Regions from separate parts of the Bacillus cereus group sp. RP43 genome, predicted to be linked through region 1. Evidence: a T-box and tRNA genes for the amino acid it is inferred to sense, from the RefSeq annotation. Region 1 holds a T-box; the other regions hold tRNA genes.

Region 1 (9,440 bases):
TACGATTTCACCGTTTTTAATACGTCCTGGAGGATTCGGAATTAATCCCATTAACGCTTTAGAAGTAACTGATTTACCAGAACCAGATTCTCCTACAATCGCTAATGTTTCTCCTTTTTTTAAATCAAAAGTAACGCCGCGTACAGCTTGTACTTCACCTGCATGTGTATCAAAGGAGACTTGCAAATCTTTTACCTCTAGCAATGTTTTCATTTTTACTTCTCCCCTCTTTTACTTACGCATTTTTGGATCTAACGCGTCGCGTAATCCGTCTGCCATTAAGTTGAATGCTAAGATTAACATACTGATGACAACCGCTGGGATGAACATCATATGTGGATACGTTTGAATTGATTTATAACCATCGTTTACAAGAGAACCAAGTGATGCGAATGGTGGCTGAATGCCTAGTCCGATGAAGCTTAAGAATGCTTCACCAAATACCGCTGTTGGAATTGTAAACATTGTCATTACGATAATCGGTCCCATTACGTTCGGAATTAAGTGCTTCACAATTAACTGTGTATTCGTTGCCCCTAATGTACGAGATGCTAATACATATTCTTGATTTTTTAATTTTAGGATCTGTCCACGAACGATACGCGACATCCCTATCCAACCTGTAATTGCCATCGCGAGTGTAATCGACCAAATACCTGATCCCATAATGATTACCATTAAAATAACGATGATTAAGTATGGAATACCGTTAATAATCTCCATAATACGTTGCATAATATTATCTACTCTGCCGCCATAGAAGGCTGAAATACCTCCGTATGCAACCCCAATTACTAAGTCAATCGCTGCTGCTAAAAGAGCGATATATAATGATACTCGTGTACCTTCCCATGTTCTTGTCCATAAATCACGGCCAAGATCATCTGTACCAAACCAGAAGTACTCTTTAATATCACGTTTTTCATATTGGTCAACACCATATTGATCTGTACCATCAAATGGTAGCCAATGAACATTTTCAATCACTGGAATTTTCGGTGGCATTTTCGCACGACCTAAATCCTGCTCTTTATAAGAATGCTTACTTACCATCGGTCCTATAATTGCTAGTAGTACAATAAGCATTAATAATACGAAACCAAACATTGCACCTTTATGTTGGAACAAACGTCTTCTTACATCTTGCCAAAACGTTAAGCTTGGACGGGCAATGACTTCATTATCAACATTACTTTGATTGGCTGGTTGAAATAAATCTGGAGATAATTTTTGTACATCTTTCATCATTTTTTCCCTCCCGCTAAACGAATACGAGGATCAATAATTCCGTATAAAATATCGACAATGAAAATAACTAAGATGAAGATCGCACTATAGAAAATTGTAGTTCCCATAATAACTGTATAGTCATTCACTGTAATCGATTTAACGAATTGTTCCCCAAGTCCAGGTACAGCGTAAATTTGCTCAATAACTAGTGTCCCTGTAATTAATCCTGCAACCATTGGTCCTAAAATTGTTACAACTGGAATTAATGCGTTACGCAGTGCGTGCTTGATAATGATAACGCCTTGGCTAATTCCTTTCGCTTTCGCTGTTAAAATGTAGTCAGCTTGCATAACCTCAATTAACTCTGCACGAGCGAAACGTGCGATTGTTGCGATAACTGCCATCGATAAGGCAATTGTAGGCATTACTGTAAACTCCGGTCCTTTCCAGAATGCTACTGGGAACCAACCAAGTTTTACCCCTACGAAATATTGTAGTAATGCGGCGAATACGAATGATGGTACCGACATCCCGAGTACGGAAATAATTGTCGCCCCATAATCGACCCACGTATTGTTACGAAGTGCCGCAACGATTCCTAAAATTAAACCGATAAATGTTCCTAATATAATTGCTTGCAAACCAAGTTGTGCTGATGGTCCAATACGATCCACAATCATATCTGTTACTGGGCGGTTATCATATTGGAATGATACCCCTAAATCACCTTTTGCTAAGTTACCTAAGTAACGTGCATATTGAACTGGTACTGGATCATTTAATCCATATTTTTCAAGAATGATTTCTTTTTGTGCCGGTGATAGCTTCTCCTGGTTTTTAAGCGGAGAACCCGGAAGTAATTTCATCAAAAAGAAAGTCAGTGTAGTAATTAAAAATAATGTCAAAGCCATGTACACGAAACGTTTTAATACATAACGTCCCATAGTCAAGCACCTCCCCGTTTTTCTCAAAAGCAATAAGATAGTTTGAAATATTCTTACTTTTATTTTTTTAAAATAAGAGCACATGCCCATCATAGGCATATACCCTTATTCATGATGGAAACCATTTTTAGTTTTTGAGTTCAACCCACTTATAGCTAAATTCTCCGCCGTATTTATGTTCTAATAGGCCTGTAATTGAACTACGTTGTAAATATGCCTTTCCAGGTTGATATACTGGAGCAATCGCTGCATCTTCAAGCAGTTGTTGTTCTGCTTTTAATAGAGCATCCCAACGAGCTTGTACATCTACTTCTGTTTTGGCTTTCTTAATTAGTGCATCATAAGCTGGATTTGCGTAATTCACTTTATTTTGTGAATTGCCTGTTGTATACATTTCAAGGAATGACATTGGATCCATATAATCTGGACTCCATCCCGCATATGACATCGCATAATCTCCACTTGCTTCAAGTTTTAATTTTTGTGCAAATGGCTGCATTTTTGTTGAAACTGTTAAACCTGGTAAGTTCTTTTCGAATTGTCCCTTTAAATACTCTCCGATTTTTTTGGCATCATCAGTATCAAAGTTTAATAACTCTAACTCTACTTTGTCTACACCAAGTTCTTTTTTACCAGCTTCCCAATATTTTTGAGCTTCTTTAACATCCTCTTTTATAAGCTTTCCGTTCTCTTCACGGAAGTCTTTTCCGTTAGGTCCTTTTGCCAAACCCTTCGGAACAAAACCATACATTCCTTCTGAACCATCGTTTAAGATAACTTTCCCGATATTTTCACGTTCAAAGGACATCGCAATTGCTTTTCGGATATTTTTATTTGCTAAAAATTTATTTTTTTCATTTAAACGAATGAATTGTGTAGATGGTCTCTTAATTGTTTTAAAATCAGCATCTGATTTGTATTTATCTACAAACTCTGATGTTAATACTACACGATCAATCGCTTTTGTTTCATATAAATTTATAGCCGTTGAACGATCCTTAACAATATTGAAGTTTATTTCCTCAAGTTTTACTTCTTTATTTTCCCAATACGTCGGGTTCTTCGTCAATTTGAAACTTTGTTCATGCTTCCATTCATTTAATACGAATGGTCCATTGTAAAGTGTCGTATTGGATTCTAATCCGAATTTATCTCCTTGTTCTTTTACAAACTTCTCATTCAAAGGATAAAATGTTGGATAGACTGTTAAACTTACAAAATAAGGAACAGGGTTGTCTAATTCCACTTCAAATGTGTGATCATCAATGGCCTTTACACCAAGTTCTTCAACTGGTAACTCTTTTTTGTTAATTTTCTCCGCATTTTTAACATCAAATAGTATGTAAGCAAACTTGGCACCCGTATTTGAATCTATAGCTCTTCTCCAAGAATAAACGAAGTCTTTAGCTGTTACAGGTTCACCATTCGACCATTTCGCATCTTCACGTAATTTAAATACATACTTTTTACCATCTTCTGATTTCTCATAAGATTTAGCGACTCCCGGAACAAGTTTATCGTCTTTCCCCAGACGATACAATCCTTCCATTGTGTTATTCATAATGTTAGAAGATGCTGCATCCGTTGATAACGTCGTATCCATTGTTGGTATCTCAGCAGTTTCTGTTAGATTCAATACTTGCTTATTGGAAGTACTGGATCCTTTCGCGCTTGCCTTATTATCATCTTTTTGATAACTACAGGCTCCTAGCACACTTACTGTCAACGTCGATGCAAGCAATAGCGGTATCTTTTTCTTCATGTTGTATTGCCTCCCCTAATTGCACTTCCTGTACCCTCACTTGTAAAAAAGTAGAATTGAAAGAATAATCTCCAAGTTTCTACAATTTTCATTATACATATAATTTGACGATTGTGAATATAGTTTTTTGTTTTTTTGTTAAAATTTTTAATGAATTGTTTATATTTTTATTTTTTTGTAAAGGGATACGTTAACATTGCTACCATCATCTTGAAATTAGAACCATAATTGCGTATAATTTTCAAAAAATTATTTATATTACTTATTATAACTTTTATAGTATAATAATTCTAGTAATATTTTGACGGAGGGGAATATTTTGAATAAAGTTTTTTTTCATACTTGTATACTATTTTTTGTAGCGATAATCGCTTCTAGTGTTGGCGCATTCCTCGTTTCATCTCAGTTTTTGTTGAATTTTGTCAACATCTCATTCTATATTGCATTGGTTTTTATTCTTATAGGTGGTTTTTTATTCATATTTCAAAACGGATTTTTTAACGTAACAATTTACGCATTCCAAAGAGTATTTGGTACGAATAAAAAAATTGACTCTTTAATTGAAGAAGCAGAGGAACCTATCGATAAGAAAGAACGTATTTATAAAACATATTCATTCAAATGGACGTATCCGATTTGTATTACCGGTATCGTACTTGGGTTGTTCTCGATCCTCATTAGCTTTACTATTTTGATGTAGTTTGCAAACACTATTCCATATGATATAATAATCAGCAAAACATTTTGTTATAAAACTTTAGTTCTTTCATATTAAAAGGACTCAGTTAACAATAAATAAATTTATATGTATGCGATGATAAAGAAGAGTACATATTGGGGCAATTTCAGAGAGCTTGTGGCTGGTGTGAACAAGTAATTGTACAATATGGAATGGGCTTTTGAGCACCAAACCGAACCGAAAGTAGTAGGCTTTGGCGTTATATCCAGACGTTATTATGGATCTTGAGAGATTTCACAGCTGTGAAATAATTAGGGTGGTACCGCGGTCCATTCGTCCCTATGTAATTTGGGATGAATGGGCTTTTTTGTATGCCTTCTCTTCCCCATCGCACATTCAATTTTAGGAGGAATTACTTATGTCAGTTATCTTTTCTGGTATTCAGCCAAGTGGAACAATTACACTTGGAAACTATTTGGGAGCTATGAAGCAATTTACAGAGCTTCAAAACGAACACGACTGTTATTTCTGTATTGTAAACCAACATGCGATTACAGTACCTCAAGACCCTGTAGGGCTTCGCAAAAACATCCGCAGCCTTGCTGCGCTATACGTTGCATGCGGCATCGATCCTGAAAAAGCTACTTTATTTGTACAATCAGAAGTACCAGCACACGCTCAATTAGGATGGATTATGCAATCTGTTGCATACGTTGGAGAATTAGAACGTATGACACAATATAAAGACAAATCATCTGGTAGAGATTCAGTTCCAGCTGGATTGCTTACATACCCACCATTAATGGCTGCTGATATTTTACTTTACAACACTGAAATCGTACCAGTTGGTGACGACCAAAAACAACATATCGAATTAACACGCGACCTAGCAGAGCGTTTCAACAAGCGTTACCGCGAAATCTTCACAATGCCTGAAATTCGTATTCCAAAAGTAGGAGCTCGCGTTATGTCATTAACAGAACCTACGAAAAAAATGAGTAAATCTGATCCGAATCCAAAATCAATGATCAGTATGCTTGATGAACCAAAAACAATTGAAAAGAAAATTAAAAGTGCTGTAACTGATTCAGAGGGTATCGTGAAATTTGATAAAGAAAACAAACCTGGAATCTCTAACCTATTAACAATCTACTCTTCATTCTCTGGAAAAACAGTTGAAGAACTAGAAGCAATGTACGAAGGAAAAGGATACGGCGACTTCAAAGGCGACCTAGCACAAGTAGTCGTAGAAGCAATTCGCCCAATCCAAGACAAATATAACGAACTAATCAGCTCGCCAGAACTAGACGAAATTCTAGACAAAGGTGCCGAAAAAGCAAACCGCGTCGCATTCAAACAACTACGCAAAGTAGAAAACGCAATGGGATTAAGTAGAAAACGTAGGTAACTTAAAAAGCGGAGGCGACTGCTTAGCCCTGACGGATAAGGTTCTTCCCCACAGAAGGTGCTTTTTACCTTCTCGTGTGGAAGGTTCTTAGACGCGAAGGGCTAGGAGCCGGAGCTGGATTACTACAAAAAGCGGAGGCAGCTCGTTCAGCTCTGACTGGCTAAGGTTCTTTCGCATAAAAGGCGCTTTTTGCCTTCTTATGCGGAAGGTTCTTAGACACGAAGAGCTTGCTGTCGGAGCTGGATTTCTATATAAAAAGCGGAGGCGGCTCGTTCAGAATGTGAGGGGGATGGAGCTCCTGACGCAGAGGCGTTTTTTGCCTCACAGGAAGGCGCGAAGCCACCGAACATTCTTGCCGCCTCCATAAAAAAAACCGCCAATCGGCGGTTTTTTTAATTTACCTTCTGCTCATTTTCCATTTCCCATAACTTTTCAAAAAACGGCTGTCCTTTTACAAGGCGCTCACATAATTGCTCGTGCTTCTCAGACCATCCAGTTTTCGCTTCATCATAAAGTTTAGCCCAAACATCTTCAAACTCCATATGTTGGACCATTCCATACGCTGATGGATCCCACTCTGTAAACCAATAGCGAATTTCAGCTGGATTTTTCGTTGTATGTAATTGATCTAACGCCATAAATAATAATTGTTTTAGCTGTCTTTCTTTACGAGTTAGGCCATTCATAATGAAAGGCGATGGTGATAAAATATGATGTTCTTTTTCAATCTCTTCCACTTGGAACTCATACTTTTCTGCTTGCACATTTTCTACCATCTCATATACCATCTGTTCTTGACGAGGTATAAGCCTACTTTTTCTAATTGGCACATTATAGCCAATTGAATCAATCGCAATAATTCCTTTTCCATCTGTAACTACAAAACAATATTCTTGTTGCAAACGTTCGTGATTTTTACGAATATAAGCCTTATGATGTACGTCTTCCAATAATTTTTGCGGAAGCTCTAATAATTCGTTCTCGATGTAATGATATAATGTGGAATCTACTTTTAATAATGGCACTTGATCTAATAGCTCAATCGTATCATCTTTCCGCCACTCGTAAAAATGACAAACGTTATACCCATTCTCTTCACCTTCAAACCAATTTACCCATACATCATGTAGATATAACATTCACTACCCCTCACTTCACTACTGTTTGTACCAATCATTATGTTCATTTTCGCTTAACTTTATTCCACTTTAGGAAATATATTCTAATTATTATTTTTTCTTCTATAATATAAAAAAAACAAGAGATAGCTCTCCTGTTTTTTTATGAAATATGAAATGTATTTGCTTTATTCAATATTTCTTTCGCCTCTATAGATAATAAAGAAAGTGTATCTTCTCCTTCAAATGCTACACAGTCTTTCACAATATGGAACCCAAGTGCATAGCCAAGCATTTTCGGATACGAGTGTAGACCATTTAATAAAACATCATGCTCCCTCGTACCTCTCTTTACATCTATTCGTTCTTGTATTGAATTTCTCCAATAATAAACAGCATCTTCTTTTGAAATGTAAGTAGTCCACGGTGCACATCTTTTTTCTGTATACCTTTCATACACGGCTTGCTCAGCTAACCCTTCCATAATCATCGTATCAAGTAATGTATACTCTGTTTCTTTCGTCTCAATTTGATGTAATCTACATATATGGTGGTATTCATGCGTTAATAAAGCTTTTAGTTCCTCTACTGAATTACGTCCACATACGAATAAGAAAATAACGTGACGCATAGATAAACCAGCCTTCCCGTTATATTCCTCTTGTACAGTTCGATTATATGAATCTGATAATAAAATAAAGATAGGGACATCTGGACCTTTTAGCCAAACTTTCAATTTTTCATACTCCATACTAAGTTCTTTCCAAATTTCTTTCTTCTCTAACTCTTTAATTTCCTGCTCCCCCCGCATTACTGGGCGATACATACCTTTAGAGATTAAAAAACGATATAGCCTCTCTTTTGGCAATGGAATATACTTTGTAAATTTCTCACAAAGCTTTTCAGGGCGTCCATAATACAGATGTAACCATTCTGCCGTTTCAACAACCCCCACCTTCATCCCTCCTTTTCTTATGTATATGCAAAAAAAGAAAGGAACGTAAAGGTGATAAAAAATAAATAAGGTGTTTTTTCGTAGTACTTTACGAAAAGACACCTTATTGTACATATTACTTATATGCTTTAAATACTAATACTGCGTTATGACCACCGAATCCTAATGAATTACTTAATACAGCTCGCACTTCTTGATGTCTCGCTGTATTTGGTACGTAATCTAAATCACATTCTGGATCTGGTGTTTCATAGTTAATTGTTGGAGGAATTACTCCGTCCGTAATTGATTTAATAGAGAAGATCGCTTCTACAGCACCAGCTGCGCCTAATAAGTGACCTGTCATAGATTTCGTTGAGCTAATGGCTACTTTATATGCATGCTCACCGAAAGTTTCTTTAATTGCCATCGTTTCGTATTTTTCATTTGCATCTGTACTTGTACCATGTGCATTAATGTAATCAATATCTTCTGGCTCTAGACCTGCATCAGCTAAAGCTTGACGCATCGCACGAACTCCGCCTTCACCGCCAGGAGCAGGCATTGTAATATGGAACGCATCACCAGTTGCACCATAACCAGCAATTTCCGCATAAATGTGAGCACCACGTGCTAATGCATGCTCTAATTCTTCAAGAATAATAATTCCTGATCCTTCACCCATTACGAAACCACTACGGTTTTTATCAAATGGGCGGCAAGCCGTTGCTGGATCTTCATTGAATGTTAATGCTTTCGCTGAACTAAACCCAGCGAATGCCATGCTTGTTAACGGCGCTTCTGCTCCGCCTGTTATCATCGCATCAGCATCACCGCGCTGGATTACTTTAAATGCATCACCAATTGAGTTTGCTCCAGATGCACAAGCTGTTACAGAGCAAGTATTAATCCCTTTCGCTCCTGTAGCGATTGACACTTGACCTGCTGCCATATCTGGAATCATCATTGGTACGAAGAATGGGCTCACGCGGCGCGGACCTTTTTCAGTAAAAATCTTAAATTGTTCTTCGTATGTTTCCATACCACCAATACCAGAACCAACCCATACACCAATGCGTGGTGCATTTTCTTCTGTAATTTCAAGCTTCGCATCTGCAACTGCCATTTTCGCTGCTGCTACTGCATATTGCGTAAAGCGGTCCATACGGCGCGCTTCTTTTTTATCTATATATTTTTCGACTTCAAAGTCGTTAATTTCTGCTGCTACTTTTGCAGGAATTTGTTCTGAATCTATTCTTGTAAGTCGTCCGATTCCGGATACACCGTTTTTAATGTTTTCCCAAGCTGTTTCAACATCTGTTCCGATCGGTGTAACAGCTCCTAGCCCTGTAATTACGACCCTCT
Region 2 (9,440 bases), 620 kb from region 1:
AAAAGCATTTTTAGATAGCTGCTGTGTAATCGTGCTTCCTCCTTGCACAACACCACCAGCTTTTATATTTTCAATAGAAGCCCTGATAATTGCTATATAGTCTAAACCGTTATGATGATAAAACCTTTTATCTTCCGTCGCAATAAATGCGTGTGTTAATGATTCTGGCACCTCTAACTTAGCGGGTACATGTAATTTACTAATATCACTCCGCTCAATCATTACATTTCCAACGAATAATAATGCAAAACTTAACAATAATAATAATATAATGGCTTTATAAAGAAATTTAGTTAATGGATTTAATGCAACTTTTTGATGATAATTCACTCTAGATAATACTCGTTCTTTCATCTCGAACACCTCTTTTCTACACAGCATATAACTCTTAATTTAAGAATACCTTGTTGTAAAAGAATATCCCATCGATTTCTCTTACACCTACCTTACAACATTGTAAGGTGTAAAAATGTATTGTATCACAGTCCTTTTTTATCTACTATTCATATGAAATATTGAATATACATTTATTTATCACACTATTTATAGGAAGTAGGACTCTCCTTAATTTCACTTTATTCTTTTATTATATCAGCTTATATATTTATACTTTTAAACATCTAGCAATCTAATTATATATGATATATCACTATTATACAGAACAAACGTTCTTGAAATCAAGACTAGCTTTCGCATTATCTCACTATTTGCGGGCAGCAAGACTACCACTAATTATTAGCCTACACTTTATTATTGTGACCTTTTTTTGAAACAGTATACATAAAGAAAAGGTTAGTAATTTGAGCTGTCCTCAAATTACTAACCTAAACTTTACAACCTTCCTATAAGGTTATATGGCTGAACTTCCCATGTTTCGTATGGAATGAAATGCGTTGCTTTCATCGCATCAAGTGTCCTGGATTTCATATGTGGACGCGTTATATACTCATCGATGTTCTCTTCGTTTAAAGCAACAAATTTGGCTTCTTTTATTTCTTCAGGTTGAATTTTTATTTCACCACTAACATATGCTACTTTAAAAACAACAGCTACAATATGCATAGAAGCGTTATAATAAATCCCTGTGACTCCGATTGGTTTCACCGTTAATCCTGTTTCCTCCATTATTTCTCTACAAACAGCTTGATCGAGTGCTTCTCCTTCTTCTCTGTCCTCCTGGCATTTCCCACGTATCAGCTCGCCAGTGCACTTTCGTTAAAAGCACCTCATTCTTTTCATTTGTTAAATAACCTGCTACGGCAACAATATGCTTTGGTGTTTTATGCTCCACAGAAATACCTCCTAGAAATACGATTATTTAAAATGCAAACCTATAACCATCTTCCCTAACAGCTACAAAATACCTTTAATACTTTACCACCTTAATTAACTCCATAAAAAAAGACCCTATCCGTTAAACGAAAGGGTCTCCTGTCTTTTATTATTCTCCTAGGTCTACGTTGTGGTAAACCTGTTGTACATCTTCTAAATCTTCTAATGCATCAACCATTTTTTCAAATTGTTCTTGAGCATCTTCAGGAAGTTCTACATCACTTTGTGCAAGCATTGTTAATTCTGCAACTGTAAATTCTTCAACACCAGCATCTTTAAGTGCAGATTGTACTGAATGGAACTGATCAGGTTCAGCATAAACGATAACAGAATCTTCTTCTTCTAGAATGTCACGTGCATCTACATCTGCTTCCATTAAGATTTCAAGAACCTCATCTGACGTTTTACCTTCAAGACCGATAACAGCTGTCGCATCAAACATGTAAGCCACAGAACCATTTACACCCATGTTACCACTGTTTTTGCTAAATGCAGCTCGTACATCTGCTGCAGTACGGTTTACGTTATTTGTCAGTGTATCTACAATTACCATAGATCCATTTGGTCCAAAACCTTCATAACGAAGCTCGTCATAATTTTCTTCTGAACCGCCTTTTGCCTTTTCAATTGCACGGTCAATAATTGTTCTTGGTACGTTGTATGTTTTCGCACGCTCTAATACGACTCTTAGTGTTTGGTTTGATTCTGGATCTGGCTCGCCTTGTTTTGCTGCCACATAAATTTCACGTCCAAATTTCGCGTATATACGGCTTGTATTTGCATCTTTTGATGCTTTTTTGTCTTTAATATTATTCCATTTACGGCCCATACTTTCCACTCTCTTTCCCATTTTAAATCTACATAAAAATATTAATATGAAATATAATGTGTATTCAACACATTTTTAAAAGAAATATAAAAAGTTCATTTTTGATTCATATTACAGACATAATATAAATCACTATCATTTTGTTCTTTCGACAAGTTATATTATACATGAATTCCTAAGTTTATTACGAATTTTAGAATCATATAGAATAATTTAACAAAAAAGACTCTAACATTTCTGTTAGAGTCTTTTTTAAGTCACCGATACCGATGGTCGGGGTCGAACCGACACTCCCGAAGGAACACGATTTTGAGTCGTGCGCGTCTGCCAATTCCGCCACATCGGCATAAAATAAAGGCGGCAACCGGATTTGAACCGGTGGTAAAGGTTTTGCAGACCTCTGCCTTACCACTTGGCTATGCCGCCATATGAAGTTAAAATGGAGCGGAAGACGGGATTCGAACCCGCGACCCCAACCTTGGCAAGGTTGTATTCTACCACTGAACTACTTCCGCAAAAATGGCTGGGCTAGCTGGATTCGAACCAGCGCATGACGGAGTCAAAGTCCGTTGCCTTACCGCTTGGCTATAGCCCACCGAAGTTTTACTTAATTATATGTAAGTATCCATTAATTTATTTATAATTTTAAAAAATAAAATGGGGCGACTGATGGGAATCGAACCCACGAATGCCGGAGCCACAATCCGGTGCGTTAACCACTTCGCCACAACCGCCATGTTGTGTTTATATATTTGGCAGGGGCAGTAGGAATTGAACCCACACTGGAGGTTTTGGAGACCTCAGTTCTACCTTTAAACTATGCCCCTATGTAAAATGGTGGAGGGGGGCAGATTCGAACTGCCGAACCCGAAGGAGCGGATTTACAGTCCGCCGCGTTTAGCCACTTCGCTACCCCTCCGAAACTTACATGGTGCCGGCTAGAGGACTTGAACCCCCAACCTACTGATTACAAGTCAGTTGCTCTACCAATTGAGCTAAGCCGGCATATTTTATTAAAATGGTGGCTCGGGACGGAATCGAACCGCCGACACGAGGATTTTCAGTCCTCTGCTCTACCGACTGAGCTACCGAGCCTTATTAAAATGGCGGTCCCGACCGGGGTCGAACCGGCGATCTCCTGCGTGACAGGCAGGCATGTTAACCACTACACCACGGGACCATTTGGTTGCGGGGACAGGATTTGAACCTGCGACCTTCGGGTTATGAGCCCGACGAGCTACCGTACTGCTCCACCCCGCGACAATATTATTCATATAATTTATATGGTGGAGGATGACGGGATCGAACCGCCGACCCCCTGCTTGTAAGGCAGGTGCTCTCCCAGCTGAGCTAATCCTCCAAAAGTGGTGACCCGTACGGGATTCGAACCCGTGTTACCGCCGTGAAAGGGCGGTGTCTTAACCACTTGACCAACGGGCCAAATATTATAAATTCCTTATGGCGGAGAGCAAGGGATTCGAACCCTTGATACGCTTGTGACGTATACACGATTTCCAATCGTGCTCCTTCGGCCAACTCGGACAGCTCTCCAATGGCTCCGCAGGTAGGAATCGAACCTACGACCGATCGGTTAACAGCCGATAGCTCTACCGCTGAGCTACTGCGGAATAATATTGCCTGGCAACGTCCTACTCTCACAGGGACAAGGTCCCAACTACCATCGGCGCTAGAGAGCTTAACTTCCGTGTTCGGTATGGGAACGGGTGTGACCTCTCTGCCATCATTACCAGACATTATTCTTTTGAGACAATAATTATTATAACTTATTCAAACTGAAAGTCAATAAGTTTTTTATATTCTCTCAAAACTAGATAACGTTGCTTCATATTATATGGTTAAGTCCTCGATCTATTAGTATTCGTCAGCTCCACATGTCGCCACGCTTCCACCTCGAACCTATCAACCTGATCATCTTTCAGGGATCTTACTAGCTTACGCTATGGGAAATCTCATCTTGAGGGGGGCTTCATGCTTAGATGCTTTCAGCACTTATCCCTTCCGCACATAGCTACCCAGCTATGCCCTTGGCAGAACAACTGGTACACCAGCGGTGCGTCCATCCCGGTCCTCTCGTACTAAGGACAGCTCCTCTCAAATTTCCTACGCCCACGACGGATAGGGACCGAACTGTCTCACGACGTTCTGAACCCAGCTCGCGTACCGCTTTAATGGGCGAACAGCCCAACCCTTGGGACCGACTACAGCCCCAGGATGCGATGAGCCGACATCGAGGTGCCAAACCTCCCCGTCGATGTGGACTCTTGGGGGAGATAAGCCTGTTATCCCCGGGGTAGCTTTTATCCGTTGAGCGATGGCCCTTCCATGCGGAACCACCGGATCACTAAGCCCGACTTTCGTCCCTGCTCGACTTGTAGGTCTCGCAGTCAAGCTCCCTTATGCCTTTGCACTCTACGAATGATTTCCAACCATTCTGAGGGAACCTTTGGGCGCCTCCGTTACACTTTAGGAGGCGACCGCCCCAGTCAAACTGCCCACCTGACACTGTCTCCCGGGTCGATAAGACCCGTAGGTTAGAATTTCAATACAGTCAGGGCGGTATCCCACCAGCGCCTCCACCGAAGCTAGCGCTCCGGTTTCAATGGCTCCCGCCTATCCTGTACAAACTGTACCAAAATTCAATATCAGGCTACAGTAAAGCTCCACGGGGTCTTTCCGTCCTGTCGCGGGTAACCTGCATCTTCACAGGTACTATAATTTCACCGAGTCTCTGGTTGAGACAGTGCCCAAATCGTTACACCTTTCGTGCGGGTCGGAACTTACCCGACAAGGAATTTCGCTACCTTAGGACCGTTATAGTTACGGCCGCCGTTTACTGGGGCTTCAGTTCAGAGCTTCGCTTACGCTAACCCCTCTCCTTAACCTTCCAGCACCGGGCAGGTGTCAGCCCCTATACTTCGCCTTACGGCTTCGCAGAGACCTGTGTTTTTGCTAAACAGTCGCTTGGGCCTATTCACTGCGGCTTTCCGTTAAGAAAGCACCCCTTCTCCCGAAGTTACGGGGTCATTTTGCCGAGTTCCTTAACCAGAGTTCTCTCGCACACCTTAGGATTCTCTCCTCGCCTACCTGTGTCGGTTTGCGGTACAGGCACCTTTTATCTCGCTAGAAGCTTTTCTTGGCAGCGGGGAATCAAAGACTTCGCTCCATAAGGAGCTTCCCCATCACAGCTCAGCCTTCACGATAAGCGGATTTGCCTACTTATCAGCCTAACTGCTTGGACGTGCACAACCAATCGCACGCTTCTTCTATCCTTCTGCGTCCCTCCATTGCTCAAACGATAAAGAGGTGGTACAGGAATATCAACCTGTTGTCCATCGCCTACGCCTGTCGGCCTCGGCTTAGGTCCTGACTAACCCTGAGCGGACGAGCCTTCCTCAGGAAACCTTAGGCATTCGGTGGACGGGATTCTCACCCGTCTTTCGCTACTCATACCGGCATTCTCACTTCTAAGCGCTCCACCAGTCCTTCCGGTCTGACTTCACTGCACTTAGAACGCTCCCCTACCACTGATACCATTGGTATCAATTCGCAGCTTCGGTGGTGTATTTAGCCCCGGTACATTTTCGGCGCAGAGTCACTCGACTAGTGAGCTATTACGCACTCTTTAAATGGTGGCTGCTTCTGAGCCAACATCCTAGTTGTCTAAGCAACTCCACATCCTTTTCCACTTAATACACACTTTGGGACCTTAGCTGGCGATCTGGGCTGTTTCCCTCTTGACTACGGATCTTATCACTCGCAGTCTGACTCCTAAGGATAAGTCATTGGCATTCGGAGTTTGACTGAATTCGGTAATCCGATGAGGACCCCTAGTTCAATCAGTGCTCTACCTCCAAGACTCTTACACTTAAGGCTAGCCCTAAAGCTATTTCGGGGAGAACCAGCTATCTCCAGGTTCGATTGGAATTTCTCCGCTACCCACACCTCATCCCCGCACTTTTCAACGTGCGTGGGTTCGGGCCTCCATTCAGTGTTACCTGAACTTCACCCTGGACATGGGTAGATCACCTGGTTTCGGGTCTACGACCACGTACTAAACGCCCTATTCAGACTCGCTTTCGCTGCGGCTCCGCCTCTTCAGCTTAACCTTGCACGGGATCGTAACTCGCCGGTTCATTCTACAAAAGGCACGCCATCACCCATTAACGGGCTCTGACTATTTGTAGGCACACGGTTTCAGGATCTCTTTCACTCCCCTTCCGGGGTGCTTTTCACCTTTCCCTCACGGTACTGGTTCACTATCGATCACTAGGTAGTATTTAGCCTTGGGAGATGGTCCTCCCAGATTCCGACGGAATTTCACGTGTTCCGCCGTACTCAGGATACATTCAAGAGAGAACGAAGTTTCGACTACGGGGTTGTTACCCTCTGTGACGGACCTTTCCAGGTCGCTTCGTCTACCTCGTTCCTTTGTAACTCCGTATAGAATGTCCTACAACCCCAAGAGGCAAGCCTCTTGGTTTGGGCTAGATTCCGTTTCGCTCGCCGCTACTCAGGAAATCGCATTTGCTTTCTCTTCCTCCAGGTACTTAGATGTTTCAGTTCCCTGGGTCTGTCTTCCATACCCTATGTATTCAGGTAAGGATACCATACCATTACGTATAGTGGGTTTCCCCATTCGGAAATCTTCGGATCAAAGCTTACTTACAGCTCCCCGAAGCATATCGGCGTTAGTCCCGTCCTTCATCGACTCCTAGTGTCAAGGCATCCACCGTGCGCCCTTTCTAACTTAACCAAACTAAAATTAAAAAAATATGAGCTACACTGTTATCTAGTTTTCAAAGAACATACATTTAAACTTGAGAGATAGTTCTCTCAAAACTGAACGAAACGAAACAAGTCAACGTTTATTGATGAACTGCGTTCATCAATTCTCCATAGAAAGGAGGTGATCCAGCCGCACCTTCCGATACGGCTACCTTGTTACGACTTCACCCCAATCATCTGTCCCACCTTAGGCGGCTGGCTCCATAAAGGTTACCCCACCGACTTCGGGTGTTACAAACTCTCGTGGTGTGACGGGCGGTGTGTACAAGGCCCGGGAACGTATTCACCGCGGCATGCTGATCCGCGATTACTAGCGATTCCAGCTTCATGTAGGCGAGTTGCAGCCTACAATCCGAACTGAGAACGGTTTTATGAGATTAGCTCCACCTCGCGGTCTTGCAGCTCTTTGTACCGTCCATTGTAGCACGTGTGTAGCCCAGGTCATAAGGGGCATGATGATTTGACGTCATCCCCACCTTCCTCCGGTTTGTCACCGGCAGTCACCTTAGAGTGCCCAACTTAATGATGGCAACTAAGATCAAGGGTTGCGCTCGTTGCGGGACTTAACCCAACATCTCACGACACGAGCTGACGACAACCATGCACCACCTGTCACTCTGCTCCCGAAGGAGAAGTCCTATCTCTAGGATTTTCAGAGGATGTCAAGACCTGGTAAGGTTCTTCGCGTTGCTTCGAATTAAACCACATGCTCCACCGCTTGTGCGGGCCCCCGTCAATTCCTTTGAGTTTCAGCCTTGCGGCCGTACTCCCCAGGCGGAGTGCTTAATGCGTTAACTTCAGCACTAAAGGGCGGAAACCCTCTAACACTTAGCACTCATCGTTTACGGCGTGGACTACCAGGGTATCTAATCCTGTTTGCTCCCCACGCTTTCGCGCCTCAGTGTCAGTTACAGACCAGAAAGTCGCCTTCGCCACTGGTGTTCCTCCATATCTCTACGCATTTCACCGCTACACATGGAATTCCACTTTCCTCTTCTGCACTCAAGTCTCCCAGTTTCCAATGACCCTCCACGGTTGAGCCGTGGGCTTTCACATCAGACTTAAGAAACCACCTGCGCGCGCTTTACGCCCAATAATTCCGGATAACGCTTGCCACCTACGTATTACCGCGGCTGCTGGCACGTAGTTAGCCGTGGCTTTCTGGTTAGGTACCGTCAAGGTGCCAGCTTATTCAACTAGCACTTGTTCTTCCCTAACAACAGAGTTTTACGACCCGAAAGCCTTCATCACTCACGCGGCGTTGCTCCGTCAGACTTTCGTCCATTGCGGAAGATTCCCTACTGCTGCCTCCCGTAGGAGTCTGGGCCGTGTCTCAGTCCCAGTGTGGCCGATCACCCTCTCAGGTCGGCTACGCATCGTTGCCTTGGTGAGCCGTTACCTCACCAACTAGCTAATGCGACGCGGGTCCATCCATAAGTGACAGCCGAAGCCGCCTTTCAATTTCGAACCATGCAGTTCAAAATATTATCCGGTATTAGCCCCGGTTTCCCGGAGTTATCCCAGTCTTATGGGCAGGTTACCCACGTGTTACTCACCCGTCCGCCGCTAACTTCATAAGAGCAAGCTCTTAATCCATTCGCTCGACTTGCATGTATTAGGCACGCCGCCAGCGTTCATCCTGAGCCAGGATCAAACTCTCCAATAAAGTTAGTTTGTCTAGCATCTAAAAATAAAAATTGACGTTCACGTTGTTTGTTTCGTTCAGTTTTCAAAGAACTACTTCGCCGCTCAATTGCGACTTCCTTATGTTAACATCTTCGTTTTTCGATGTCAACTAAGTTTTTCAAATTTCTTTTTTGTCGTTTTCTGCGTTTCCGCATCAGCGACGTTTATTAATATATCACGCAGTATATATAGGGTCAATACTTTTTCTAAAAAAATTTCACATCCCGCTAAAAAGCTAAATTAACTATAGAAAAAAATTACTACTCCTCTTTTATAGACATGCTTCTTCCACCTAATCTCTTTCTGTATTGCATCTTAAAAGAAAGCACTACTGTTCTTTAATAAATGATAAATTTAATCATCGCCTTCGTTTCCATAAAATATTCTAAATTGTGTGTTATATTATTCCTATAGGAGTGTGGTGGGAATGGGTATTAAATATTCGAACAAAATTAATAAAATCCGAACCTTTGCATTGAGTTTAGTATTTATCGGCCTCTTCATTGCATACTTAGGTGTCTTTTTTCGCGAAAACATCATTATTATGACAACCTTTATGATGGTTGGTTTTTTAGCTGTCATCGCTAGCACTGTTGTTTACTTTTGGATTGGTATGTTATCTACAAAAACGATACAAATTATTTGTCCAAGCTGCGATAAACCAACAAAAATGCTCGGTCGTGTCGACGCATGTATGCATTGCAATCAACCTTTAACACTTGATCGAAATCTAGAAGGAAAAGAATTTGATGAGAAATATAATAAGAAAAGTTATAAATCATAGGTA
Region 3 (9,440 bases), 420 kb from region 1:
TGGTATAGATATAGCAGCACAAGGAAATGTCTCTATTCAAGCTGCTGCTGCAGGTAAAGTTGTGAAATCTTATTATTCGGCTAGCTACGGCAATGTCGTGTTCATCGCCCATCAAATAAATGGGAAATTATATACAACAGTTTATGCTCATATGAAGGATCGCACTGTACAAGCTGGTGATCAAGTACAAACTGGACAATTAGTAGGTCATATGGGAAACACAGGTCATTCATACGGGCAACATCTCCATTTTGAATTACATAATGGGGAATGGAATTTTGAAAAAACAAATGCAGTGAACCCACTGCCATATTTAGTTAGGTAAATTATATGCCACGCAATATACCTCTCTTTATTGAATACCTGGCCTTTTTAGGTTTAATCTGTTGTTTAATCATTTATAATACGAACATTGTATTTTTATCTATTATTATTGCTTTTGTTGCTTTAGAAATCATTATGGAAGCATTACAAATGCGGCTAAAACAAAAAATTGCCCATATTTATAATGCAATTTTTCTTTTGAGTGCTCTTATAACAAATATAATTAGTAATGGTTTTTATTTATCTACCGTACTTCCTGTATTCTTTATAGGTGTTTTATTATTCATAGCTAGATACGTTCATGTTCCTAATAACCAAAAACATGAACAAGAAGCTTAAAAAGAGGAGACACTGTGTACCAATCTTTCAAAGATAATCCAATGAAATATATATTGAATTTATATGAAAAAATGAATACTTTTTTTGGTATACAAGGAAGTTATACTGCACAATTTCTCCTTTATGGAATGTTATTTCTTATCTTGGTTACTTTCTCCTTGTTTTACTAACAAAAAAGGATCTCACATAAACTTGAGATCCTTTTTAATTTATATTAATTTTTAATATGTAAAATAAGGTTTATCCACAAGCATATTTTTCATAAATAAAACTAAGATTATATTTTTTCTCTAAGCTCATTCTTTGTTCATCGTCGCACCAATAGAAAAGAATATCATGAATCGTTGCATAACGCTTATTTTTAAGAAATAGTTTAAAGAATGATGGTAAACAATCATGTAATTGTATAAATATATAATTGCGTAGTATTTCTTCTTTGTATTCAATTCCCTTACAAATATACAGTAATTCTTCACAATAATATGCATGCTGTGGAACTTGGATCATTTCGAAAAATGGTACATATGATAGTAACTTTCCAATAAAATGACCATACCGATCCATTACCCCTATCGTCATATGCTCCATCATTTCTTTCATCACATATAAATAATCATCTACATGAGTTGTCTTTAAAGGGTCTAATCGATCGGAAATTTGAGAAAGTACAGCTCTTTGACAAGCTAAAACTGCCTGACTAGGTCCATAATATGATAGGAAGTCTGTACACTTACGATACTTTCGTAATAAGTCATGTGTATATAAATCATACACAAAAGTATTACAATACATTGCTAGACTCATCATATCACTATTTAATTGCTCTTTTGACAGTAGCTTCGCTCGCTTACACATATAAAAGAATGTAAATTCCAATACTTCTTTATGAGATAATAGATGTTTACAATTTGTTATACATTTCTCATTAAATTTAACTCGATCCCAAATTTCTACATCCTCAGCTGTTAATTCACCAATACGATATTTAATAATTAAATAGTTTAAAGCAACTGCTTTCGTCAACAGATCCCATGTTTCATACTCCAATGAAGTTTGGACAAATTCATCTAGTCCTTGGGCTATCATAAAAGCATTTGCCTCTTCATACCAACCAATCTCTTGACATAAACGAAGAATACGTACTAGAGTTGGAATTTCATCTTTATGAAACTGCGGTAAATTCTTTACTTTATTCATGCCATATACGATAAATGCCGCTAAATTCTCTTCTTTATAAAATTCTTTTTCTTTCCATACTAATATAGTTCGCTCTTTCCCTTCACCTTTTGGATGACAAGGTACAAGCAAAGAAAATAACTCAGCGAAATTATTTGGTTCTATATATGTATCTGTAACCAAATTCCAATTTGGATCGCCCTGTACAGCCCTCATATAATTCCCCTTCCCTTTTTATCTATGTAGGAAATAATAATTCATTAATTCATTATTACATCATTAATGATAAATATTGTTATATTCAAAATCTATCATAATACTTATATCTCTCAGTATATCATTTTTTCTCTTATTAAAAATTAGGAATGACAAATTTTAAAAAACTGTCAAAAATATTGACTCTATACTTATTATATAATGTCTCAGATACATCACGCTAATATATTAGTTTAATCCATATATACTAGAATAATGTATCTGATCTTTATACATAATTTATTCCGTATGCTCCGAGATTTCACTTAAAGCAAACCCTGCTTGATCATCTGCTGATTTTCTTATAGCTAAATCACCTAGTGCTAGCATCCCAACAAGTTGACCGCTCTCAACTACCGGTAATCGTCTAATTTGATATTGTGCCATTAACTCTGTAGCTTTTTCAATAGAATCATCTGGAGAAACTGAAACAATGTTTGTTGTCATTACATTTGTAATTTGATTAGATCCAGGATGTTTTTCAGCAATCCCACGAACAACTAAGTCTCGATCAGTAACAAGCCCAACAACTTGTTTATTTTCAATAACAGGAATCAATCCAACCGATTCTTCCTTCATTTTTACAGCCGCCTCATATACATTATCTAACGGTGTACAATGTACGATATGAGTACTCATAAGTTCTCTAACTTGTGTCATTTTTCATCTCCTCCTTTTAATACATACCATAGCTTTTCCTAAATCCCTTTATTTATTTCAGGAAAATAAGGTGATAAAAAGAGGCTTATACATAATAAAAAAGAGTCAGCAATATGCTGACTCTTTTTTTTATGACCCGTACGGGATTCGAACCCGTGTTACCGCCGTGAAAGGGCGGTGTCTTAACCACTTGACCAACGGGCCATGGCTCCGCAGGTAGGACTCGAACCTACGACCGATCGGTTAACAGCCGATAGCTCTACCACTGAGCTACTGCGGAATATATGGTGGGCCTAAATGGACTCGAACCATCGACCTCACGCTTATCAGGCGTGCGCTCTAACCAGCTGAGCTATAGGCCCATATACTTTACAGGGGCAGTAGGAATCGAACCCACACTGGAGGTTTTGGAGACCTCAGTTCTACCTTTAAACTATGCCCCTAAATGATGCCGGCTAGAGGACTTGAACCCCCAACCTACTGATTACAAGTCAGTTGCTCTACCAATTGAGCTAAGCCGGCATAAAAAAATGGTGGCTCGGGACGGAATCGAACCGCCGACACGAGGATTTTCAGTCCTCTGCTCTACCGACTGAGCTACCGAGCCAACATAAAATGGCGGTCCCGACCGGGGTCGAACCGGCGATCTCCTGCGTGACAGGCAGGCATGTTAACCACTACACCACGGGACCATTGGTTGCGGGGACAGGATTTGAACCTGCGACCTTCGGGTTATGAGCCCGACGAGCTACCGTACTGCTCCACCCCGCGACGATATTATGTTTTAAAAATAAATGGAGGAGGTAGAGGGATTCGAACCCCCGCGCGACTCTCGCCGCCTGTCGGTTTTCAAGACCGATCCCTTCAGCCGAACTTGGGTATACCTCCATGAAGGAAAAATTAATATCTTATTCATTTTTATATGTAACTAAGCCACTTTTTAAAAAAATGGAGGAGGTAGAGGGATTCGAACCCCCGCGCGACTCTCGCCGCCTGTCGGTTTTCAAGACCGATCCCTTCAGCCGAACTTGGGTATACCTCCGACATATAAAAAATAAAGTGGAGCCTAGCGGGATCGAACCGCTGACCTCCTGCGTGCAAGGCAGGCGCTCTCCCAGCTGAGCTAAGGCCCCATGTTTTTGGGAAAATCGGGAAGACAGGATTTGAACCTGCGACCCCCTGGTCCCAAACCAGGTGCTCTACCAAGCTGAGCCACTTCCCGTTAATAAAAGCGCGCCCGAGAGGAGTCGAACCCCTAACCTCTTGATCCGTAGTCAAACGCTCTATCCAATTGAGCTACGGGCGCATATGGTGCCGAGGGCGGGGGTCGAACCCGCACGGTGGTCACCCACCGCAGGATTTTAAGTCCTGTGCGTCTGCCTGTTCCGCCACCCCGGCATGTCATATTGAAAATTGGAGCGGAAGACGGGATTCGAACCCGCGACCCCAACCTTGGCAAGGTTGTATTCTACCACTGAACTACTTCCGCAAAACATGTATGAGTTATTTTATTAAAAGTGCGGGTGAAGGGAGTCGAACCCCCACGCCAAAGGCGCTAGATCCTAAGTCTAGTGCGTCTGCCAATTCCGCCACACCCGCATATTTTGTTAAAATGGTGAGCCATGAAGGATTCGAACCTTCGACCCTCTGATTAAAAGTCAGATGCTCTACCAACTGAGCTAATGGCTCTTAATGGCTGGGCTAGCTGGATTCGAACCAGCGCATGACGGAGTCAAAGTCCGTTGCCTTACCGCTTGGCTATAGCCCAATAATTAAGAAATGGTGGAGGGGGGCAGATTCGAACTGCCGAACCCGAAGGAGCGGATTTACAGTCCGCCGCGTTTAGCCACTTCGCTACCCCTCCGACATAAATGGTGGAGGATGACGGGATCGAACCGCCGACCCCCTGCTTGTAAGGCAGGTGCTCTCCCAGCTGAGCTAATCCTCCATTTTGCCTGGCAACGTCCTACTCTCACAGGGACAAGGTCCCAACTACCATCGGCGCTAGAGAGCTTAACTTCCGTGTTCGGTATGGGAACGGGTGTGACCTCTCTGCCATCATTACCAGACTATATTCATTTAAGACAAGAATCATTATAACTTATTAACTTTTAAAGGTCAACAAGTTTTTTATATTCTTTCAAAACTAGATAACATTGCTTCATATTATATGGTTAAGTCCTCGATCTATTAGTATTCGTCAGCTCCACATGTCACCATGCTTCCACCTCGAACCTATCAACCTGATCATCTTTCAGGGATCTTACTAGCTTACGCTATGGGAAATCTCATCTTGAGGGGGGCTTCATGCTTAGATGCTTTCAGCACTTATCCCTTCCGCACATAGCTACCCAGCTATGCCCTTGGCAGAACAACTGGTACACCAGCGGTGCGTCCATCCCGGTCCTCTCGTACTAAGGACAGCTCCTCTCAAATTTCCTACGCCCACGACGGATAGGGACCGAACTGTCTCACGACGTTCTGAACCCAGCTCGCGTACCGCTTTAATGGGCGAACAGCCCAACCCTTGGGACCGACTACAGCCCCAGGATGCGATGAGCCGACATCGAGGTGCCAAACCTCCCCGTCGATGTGGACTCTTGGGGGAGATAAGCCTGTTATCCCCGGGGTAGCTTTTATCCGTTGAGCGATGGCCCTTCCATGCGGAACCACCGGATCACTAAGCCCGACTTTCGTCCCTGCTCGACTTGTAGGTCTCGCAGTCAAGCTCCCTTATGCCTTTGCACTCTACGAATGATTTCCAACCATTCTGAGGGAACCTTTGGGCGCCTCCGTTACACTTTAGGAGGCGACCGCCCCAGTCAAACTGCCCACCTGACACTGTCTCCCGGGTCGATAAGACCCGTAGGTTAGAATTTCAATACAGTCAGGGCGGTATCCCACCAGCGCCTCCACCGAAGCTAGCGCTCCGGTTTCAATGGCTCCCGCCTATCCTGTACAAACTGTACCAAAATTCAATATCAGGCTACAGTAAAGCTCCACGGGGTCTTTCCGTCCTGTCGCGGGTAACCTGCATCTTCACAGGTACTATAATTTCACCGAGTCTCTGGTTGAGACAGTGCCCAAATCGTTACACCTTTCGTGCGGGTCGGAACTTACCCGACAAGGAATTTCGCTACCTTAGGACCGTTATAGTTACGGCCGCCGTTTACTGGGGCTTCAGTTCAGAGCTTCGCTTACGCTAACCCCTCTCCTTAACCTTCCAGCACCGGGCAGGTGTCAGCCCCTATACTTCGCCTTACGGCTTCGCAGAGACCTGTGTTTTTGCTAAACAGTCGCTTGGGCCTATTCACTGCGGCTTTCCGTTAAGAAAGCACCCCTTCTCCCGAAGTTACGGGGTCATTTTGCCGAGTTCCTTAACCAGAGTTCTCTCGCACACCTTAGGATTCTCTCCTCGCCTACCTGTGTCGGTTTGCGGTACAGGCACCTTTTATCTCGCTAGAAGCTTTTCTTGGCAGCGGGGAATCAAAGACTTCGCTCCATAAGGAGCTTCCCCATCACAGCTCAGCCTTCACGATAAGCGGATTTGCCTACTTATCAGCCTAACTGCTTGGACGTGCACAACCAATCGCACGCTTCTTCTATCCTTCTGCGTCCCTCCATTGCTCAAACGATAAAGAGGTGGTACAGGAATATCAACCTGTTGTCCATCGCCTACGCCTGTCGGCCTCGGCTTAGGTCCTGACTAACCCTGAGCGGACGAGCCTTCCTCAGGAAACCTTAGGCATTCGGTGGACGGGATTCTCACCCGTCTTTCGCTACTCATACCGGCATTCTCACTTCTAAGCGCTCCACCAGTCCTTCCGGTCTGACTTCACTGCACTTAGAACGCTCCCCTACCACTGATACCATTGGTATCAATTCGCAGCTTCGGTGGTGTATTTAGCCCCGGTACATTTTCGGCGCAGAGTCACTCGACTAGTGAGCTATTACGCACTCTTTAAATGGTGGCTGCTTCTGAGCCAACATCCTAGTTGTCTAAGCAACTCCACATCCTTTTCCACTTAATACACACTTTGGGACCTTAGCTGGCGATCTGGGCTGTTTCCCTCTTGACTACGGATCTTATCACTCGCAGTCTGACTCCTAAGGATAAGTCATTGGCATTCGGAGTTTGACTGAATTCGGTAATCCGATGAGGACCCCTAGTTCAATCAGTGCTCTACCTCCAAGACTCTTACACTTAAGGCTAGCCCTAAAGCTATTTCGGGGAGAACCAGCTATCTCCAGGTTCGATTGGAATTTCTCCGCTACCCACACCTCATCCCCGCACTTTTCAACGTGCGTGGGTTCGGGCCTCCATTCAGTGTTACCTGAACTTCACCCTGGACATGGGTAGATCACCTGGTTTCGGGTCTACGACCACGTACTAAACGCCCTATTCAGACTCGCTTTCGCTGCGGCTCCGCCTCTTCAGCTTAACCTTGCACGGGATCGTAACTCGCCGGTTCATTCTACAAAAGGCACGCCATCACCCATTAACGGGCTCTGACTATTTGTAGGCACACGGTTTCAGGATCTCTTTCACTCCCCTTCCGGGGTGCTTTTCACCTTTCCCTCACGGTACTGGTTCACTATCGATCACTAGGGAGTATTTAGCCTTGGGAGATGGTCCTCCCAGATTCCGACGGAATTTCACGTGTTCCGCCGTACTCAGGATACATTCAAGAGAGAACGAAGTTTCGACTACGGGGTTGTTACCCTCTGTGACGGACCTTTCCAGGTCGCTTCGTCTACCTCGTTCCTTTGTAACTCCGTATAGAATGTCCTACAACCCCAAGAGGCAAGCCTCTTGGTTTGGGCTAGATTCCGTTTCGCTCGCCGCTACTCAGGAAATCGCATTTGCTTTCTCTTCCTCCAGGTACTTAGATGTTTCAGTTCCCTGGGTCTGTCTTCCATACCCTATGTATTCAGGTAAGGATACCATACCATTACGTATAGTGGGTTTCCCCATTCGGAAATCTTCGGATCAAAGCTTACTTACAGCTCCCCGAAGCATATCGGCGTTAGTCCCGTCCTTCATCGACTCCTAGTGTCAAGGCATCCACCGTGCGCCCTTTCTAACTTAACCAAACTAAAATTAAAAAAATATGAGCTACACTGTTATCTAGTTTTCAAAGAACATACATTTAAACTTGAGAGATAGTTCTCTCAAAACTGAACGAAACGAAACAAGTCAACGTTTATTGATGAACTGCGTTCATCAATTCTCCATAGAAAGGAGGTGATCCAGCCGCACCTTCCGATACGGCTACCTTGTTACGACTTCACCCCAATCATCTGTCCCACCTTAGGCGGCTGGCTCCATAAAGGTTACCCCACCGACTTCGGGTGTTACAAACTCTCGTGGTGTGACGGGCGGTGTGTACAAGGCCCGGGAACGTATTCACCGCGGCATGCTGATCCGCGATTACTAGCGATTCCAGCTTCATGTAGGCGAGTTGCAGCCTACAATCCGAACTGAGAACGGTTTTATGAGATTAGCTCCACCTCGCGGTCTTGCAGCTCTTTGTACCGTCCATTGTAGCACGTGTGTAGCCCAGGTCATAAGGGGCATGATGATTTGACGTCATCCCCACCTTCCTCCGGTTTGTCACCGGCAGTCACCTTAGAGTGCCCAACTTAATGATGGCAACTAAGATCAAGGGTTGCGCTCGTTGCGGGACTTAACCCAACATCTCACGACACGAGCTGACGACAACCATGCACCACCTGTCACTCTGCTCCCGAAGGAGAAGTCCTATCTCTAGGATTTTCAGAGGATGTCAAGACCTGGTAAGGTTCTTCGCGTTGCTTCGAATTAAACCACATGCTCCACCGCTTGTGCGGGCCCCCGTCAATTCCTTTGAGTTTCAGCCTTGCGGCCGTACTCCCCAGGCGGAGTGCTTAATGCGTTAACTTCAGCACTAAAGGGCGGAAACCCTCTAACACTTAGCACTCATCGTTTACGGCGTGGACTACCAGGGTATCTAATCCTGTTTGCTCCCCACGCTTTCGCGCCTCAGTGTCAGTTACAGACCAGAAAGTCGCCTTCGCCACTGGTGTTCCTCCATATCTCTACGCATTTCACCGCTACACATGGAATTCCACTTTCCTCTTCTGCACTCAAGTCTCCCAGTTTCCAATGACCCTCCACGGTTGAGCCGTGGGCTTTCACATCAGACTTAAGAAACCACCTGCGCGCGCTTTACGCCCAATAATTCCGGATAACGCTTGCCACCTACGTATTACCGCGGCTGCTGGCACGTAGTTAGCCGTGGCTTTCTGGTTAGGTACCGTCAAGGTGCCAGCTTATTCAACTAGCACTTGTTCTTCCCTAACAACAGAGTTTTACGACCCGAAAGCCTTCATCACTCACGCGGCGTTGCTCCGTCAGACTTTCGTCCATTGCGGAAGATTCCCTACTGCTGCCTCCCGTAGGAGTCTGGGCCGTGTCTCAGTCCCAGTGTGGCCGATCACCCTCTCAGGTCGGCTACGCATCGTTGCCTTGGTGAGCCGTTACCTCACCAACTAGCTAATGCGACGCGGGTCCATCCATAAGTGACAGCCGAAGCCGCCTTTCAATTTCGAACCATGCAGTTCAAAATATTATCCGGTATTAGCCCCGGTTTCCCGGAGTTATCCCAGTCTTATGGGCAGGTTACCCACGTGTTACTCACCCGTCC

What was found. The T-box of region 1 lies ahead of trpS (tryptophan--tRNA ligase). A T-box ahead of a tRNA ligase gene usually reads a tRNA of that ligase, here a tRNA-Trp.
Positions count from the first base shown of each region.
Region 2: it encodes a tRNA-Trp, which carries the amino acid that the T-box ahead of trpS (tryptophan--tRNA ligase) is inferred to sense. The anticodon was not compared.
Region 3: it encodes a tRNA-Trp, which carries the amino acid that the T-box ahead of trpS (tryptophan--tRNA ligase) is inferred to sense. The anticodon was not compared.

Region 1 is NZ_JARVHQ010000001.1:4,012,295-4,021,734, forward strand. It holds gene QCI75_RS20945 (ABC transporter ATP-binding protein) at 1-213, opposite strand, end outside; gene opp3C (oligopeptide ABC transporter permease) at 232-1,248, opposite strand; gene opp3b (oligopeptide ABC transporter permease) at 1,245-2,174, opposite strand; gene QCI75_RS20960 (peptide ABC transporter substrate-binding protein) at 2,302-3,936, opposite strand; gene QCI75_RS20965 (DUF3899 domain-containing protein) at 4,256-4,636, shown strand; T-box leader at 4,742-4,959, shown strand; gene trpS (tryptophan--tRNA ligase) at 5,034-6,023, shown strand; gene QCI75_RS20975 (YjbA family protein) at 6,416-7,162, opposite strand; gene QCI75_RS20980 (DUF2268 domain-containing putative Zn-dependent protease) at 7,305-8,096, opposite strand; gene fabF (beta-ketoacyl-ACP synthase II) at 8,212-9,440, opposite strand, start outside.
Region 2 is NZ_JARVHQ010000001.1:4,633,128-4,642,567, forward strand. It holds gene QCI75_RS24055 (transglycosylase domain-containing protein) at 1-354, opposite strand, end outside; partial or broken gene QCI75_RS24060 (NUDIX hydrolase) at 832-1,291, opposite strand; gene QCI75_RS24065 (YebC/PmpR family DNA-binding transcriptional regulator) at 1,442-2,161, opposite strand; tRNA gene QCI75_RS24070 (tRNA-Leu) at 2,426-2,507, opposite strand; tRNA gene QCI75_RS24075 (tRNA-Cys) at 2,517-2,587, opposite strand; tRNA gene QCI75_RS24080 (tRNA-Gly) at 2,602-2,676, opposite strand; tRNA gene QCI75_RS24085 (tRNA-Gln) at 2,682-2,756, opposite strand; tRNA gene QCI75_RS24090 (tRNA-His) at 2,820-2,895, opposite strand; tRNA gene QCI75_RS24095 (tRNA-Trp) at 2,915-2,988, opposite strand; tRNA gene QCI75_RS24100 (tRNA-Tyr) at 2,997-3,080, opposite strand; tRNA gene QCI75_RS24105 (tRNA-Thr) at 3,091-3,166, opposite strand; tRNA gene QCI75_RS24110 (tRNA-Phe) at 3,181-3,256, opposite strand; tRNA gene QCI75_RS24115 (tRNA-Asp) at 3,266-3,341, opposite strand; tRNA gene QCI75_RS24120 (tRNA-Met) at 3,345-3,421, opposite strand; tRNA gene QCI75_RS24125 (tRNA-Val) at 3,446-3,521, opposite strand; tRNA gene QCI75_RS24130 (tRNA-Glu) at 3,527-3,601, opposite strand; tRNA gene QCI75_RS24135 (tRNA-Ser) at 3,621-3,712, opposite strand; tRNA gene QCI75_RS24140 (tRNA-Asn) at 3,715-3,789, opposite strand; rRNA gene rrf (5S ribosomal RNA) at 3,798-3,913, opposite strand; rRNA gene QCI75_RS24150 (23S ribosomal RNA) at 4,014-6,935, opposite strand; rRNA gene QCI75_RS24155 (16S ribosomal RNA) at 7,082-8,633, opposite strand; gene QCI75_RS24160 (YgzB family protein) at 9,081-9,437, shown strand.
Region 3 is NZ_JARVHQ010000001.1:4,432,990-4,442,429, forward strand. It holds gene QCI75_RS23085 (SH3 domain-containing protein) at 1-325, shown strand, start outside; gene QCI75_RS23090 (hypothetical protein) at 331-663, shown strand; gene QCI75_RS23095 (DUF3965 domain-containing protein) at 904-2,055, opposite strand; gene QCI75_RS23100 (CBS domain-containing protein) at 2,335-2,754, opposite strand; tRNA gene QCI75_RS23105 (tRNA-Glu) at 2,887-2,958, opposite strand; tRNA gene QCI75_RS23110 (tRNA-Asn) at 2,960-3,034, opposite strand; tRNA gene QCI75_RS23115 (tRNA-Ile) at 3,040-3,116, opposite strand; tRNA gene QCI75_RS23120 (tRNA-Trp) at 3,127-3,197, opposite strand; tRNA gene QCI75_RS23125 (tRNA-Thr) at 3,204-3,276, opposite strand; tRNA gene QCI75_RS23130 (tRNA-Phe) at 3,286-3,361, opposite strand; tRNA gene QCI75_RS23135 (tRNA-Asp) at 3,371-3,446, opposite strand; tRNA gene QCI75_RS23140 (tRNA-Met) at 3,449-3,525, opposite strand; tRNA gene QCI75_RS23145 (tRNA-Ser) at 3,550-3,642, opposite strand; tRNA gene QCI75_RS23150 (tRNA-Ser) at 3,704-3,796, opposite strand; tRNA gene QCI75_RS23155 (tRNA-Ala) at 3,815-3,887, opposite strand; tRNA gene QCI75_RS23160 (tRNA-Pro) at 3,903-3,976, opposite strand; tRNA gene QCI75_RS23165 (tRNA-Arg) at 3,987-4,060, opposite strand; tRNA gene QCI75_RS23170 (tRNA-Leu) at 4,064-4,152, opposite strand; tRNA gene QCI75_RS23175 (tRNA-Gly) at 4,169-4,243, opposite strand; tRNA gene QCI75_RS23180 (tRNA-Leu) at 4,273-4,353, opposite strand; tRNA gene QCI75_RS23185 (tRNA-Lys) at 4,368-4,443, opposite strand; tRNA gene QCI75_RS23190 (tRNA-Gln) at 4,448-4,522, opposite strand; tRNA gene QCI75_RS23195 (tRNA-Tyr) at 4,535-4,618, opposite strand; tRNA gene QCI75_RS23200 (tRNA-Val) at 4,627-4,702, opposite strand; rRNA gene rrf (5S ribosomal RNA) at 4,708-4,823, opposite strand; rRNA gene QCI75_RS23210 (23S ribosomal RNA) at 4,925-7,846, opposite strand; rRNA gene QCI75_RS23215 (16S ribosomal RNA) at 7,993-9,440, opposite strand, start outside.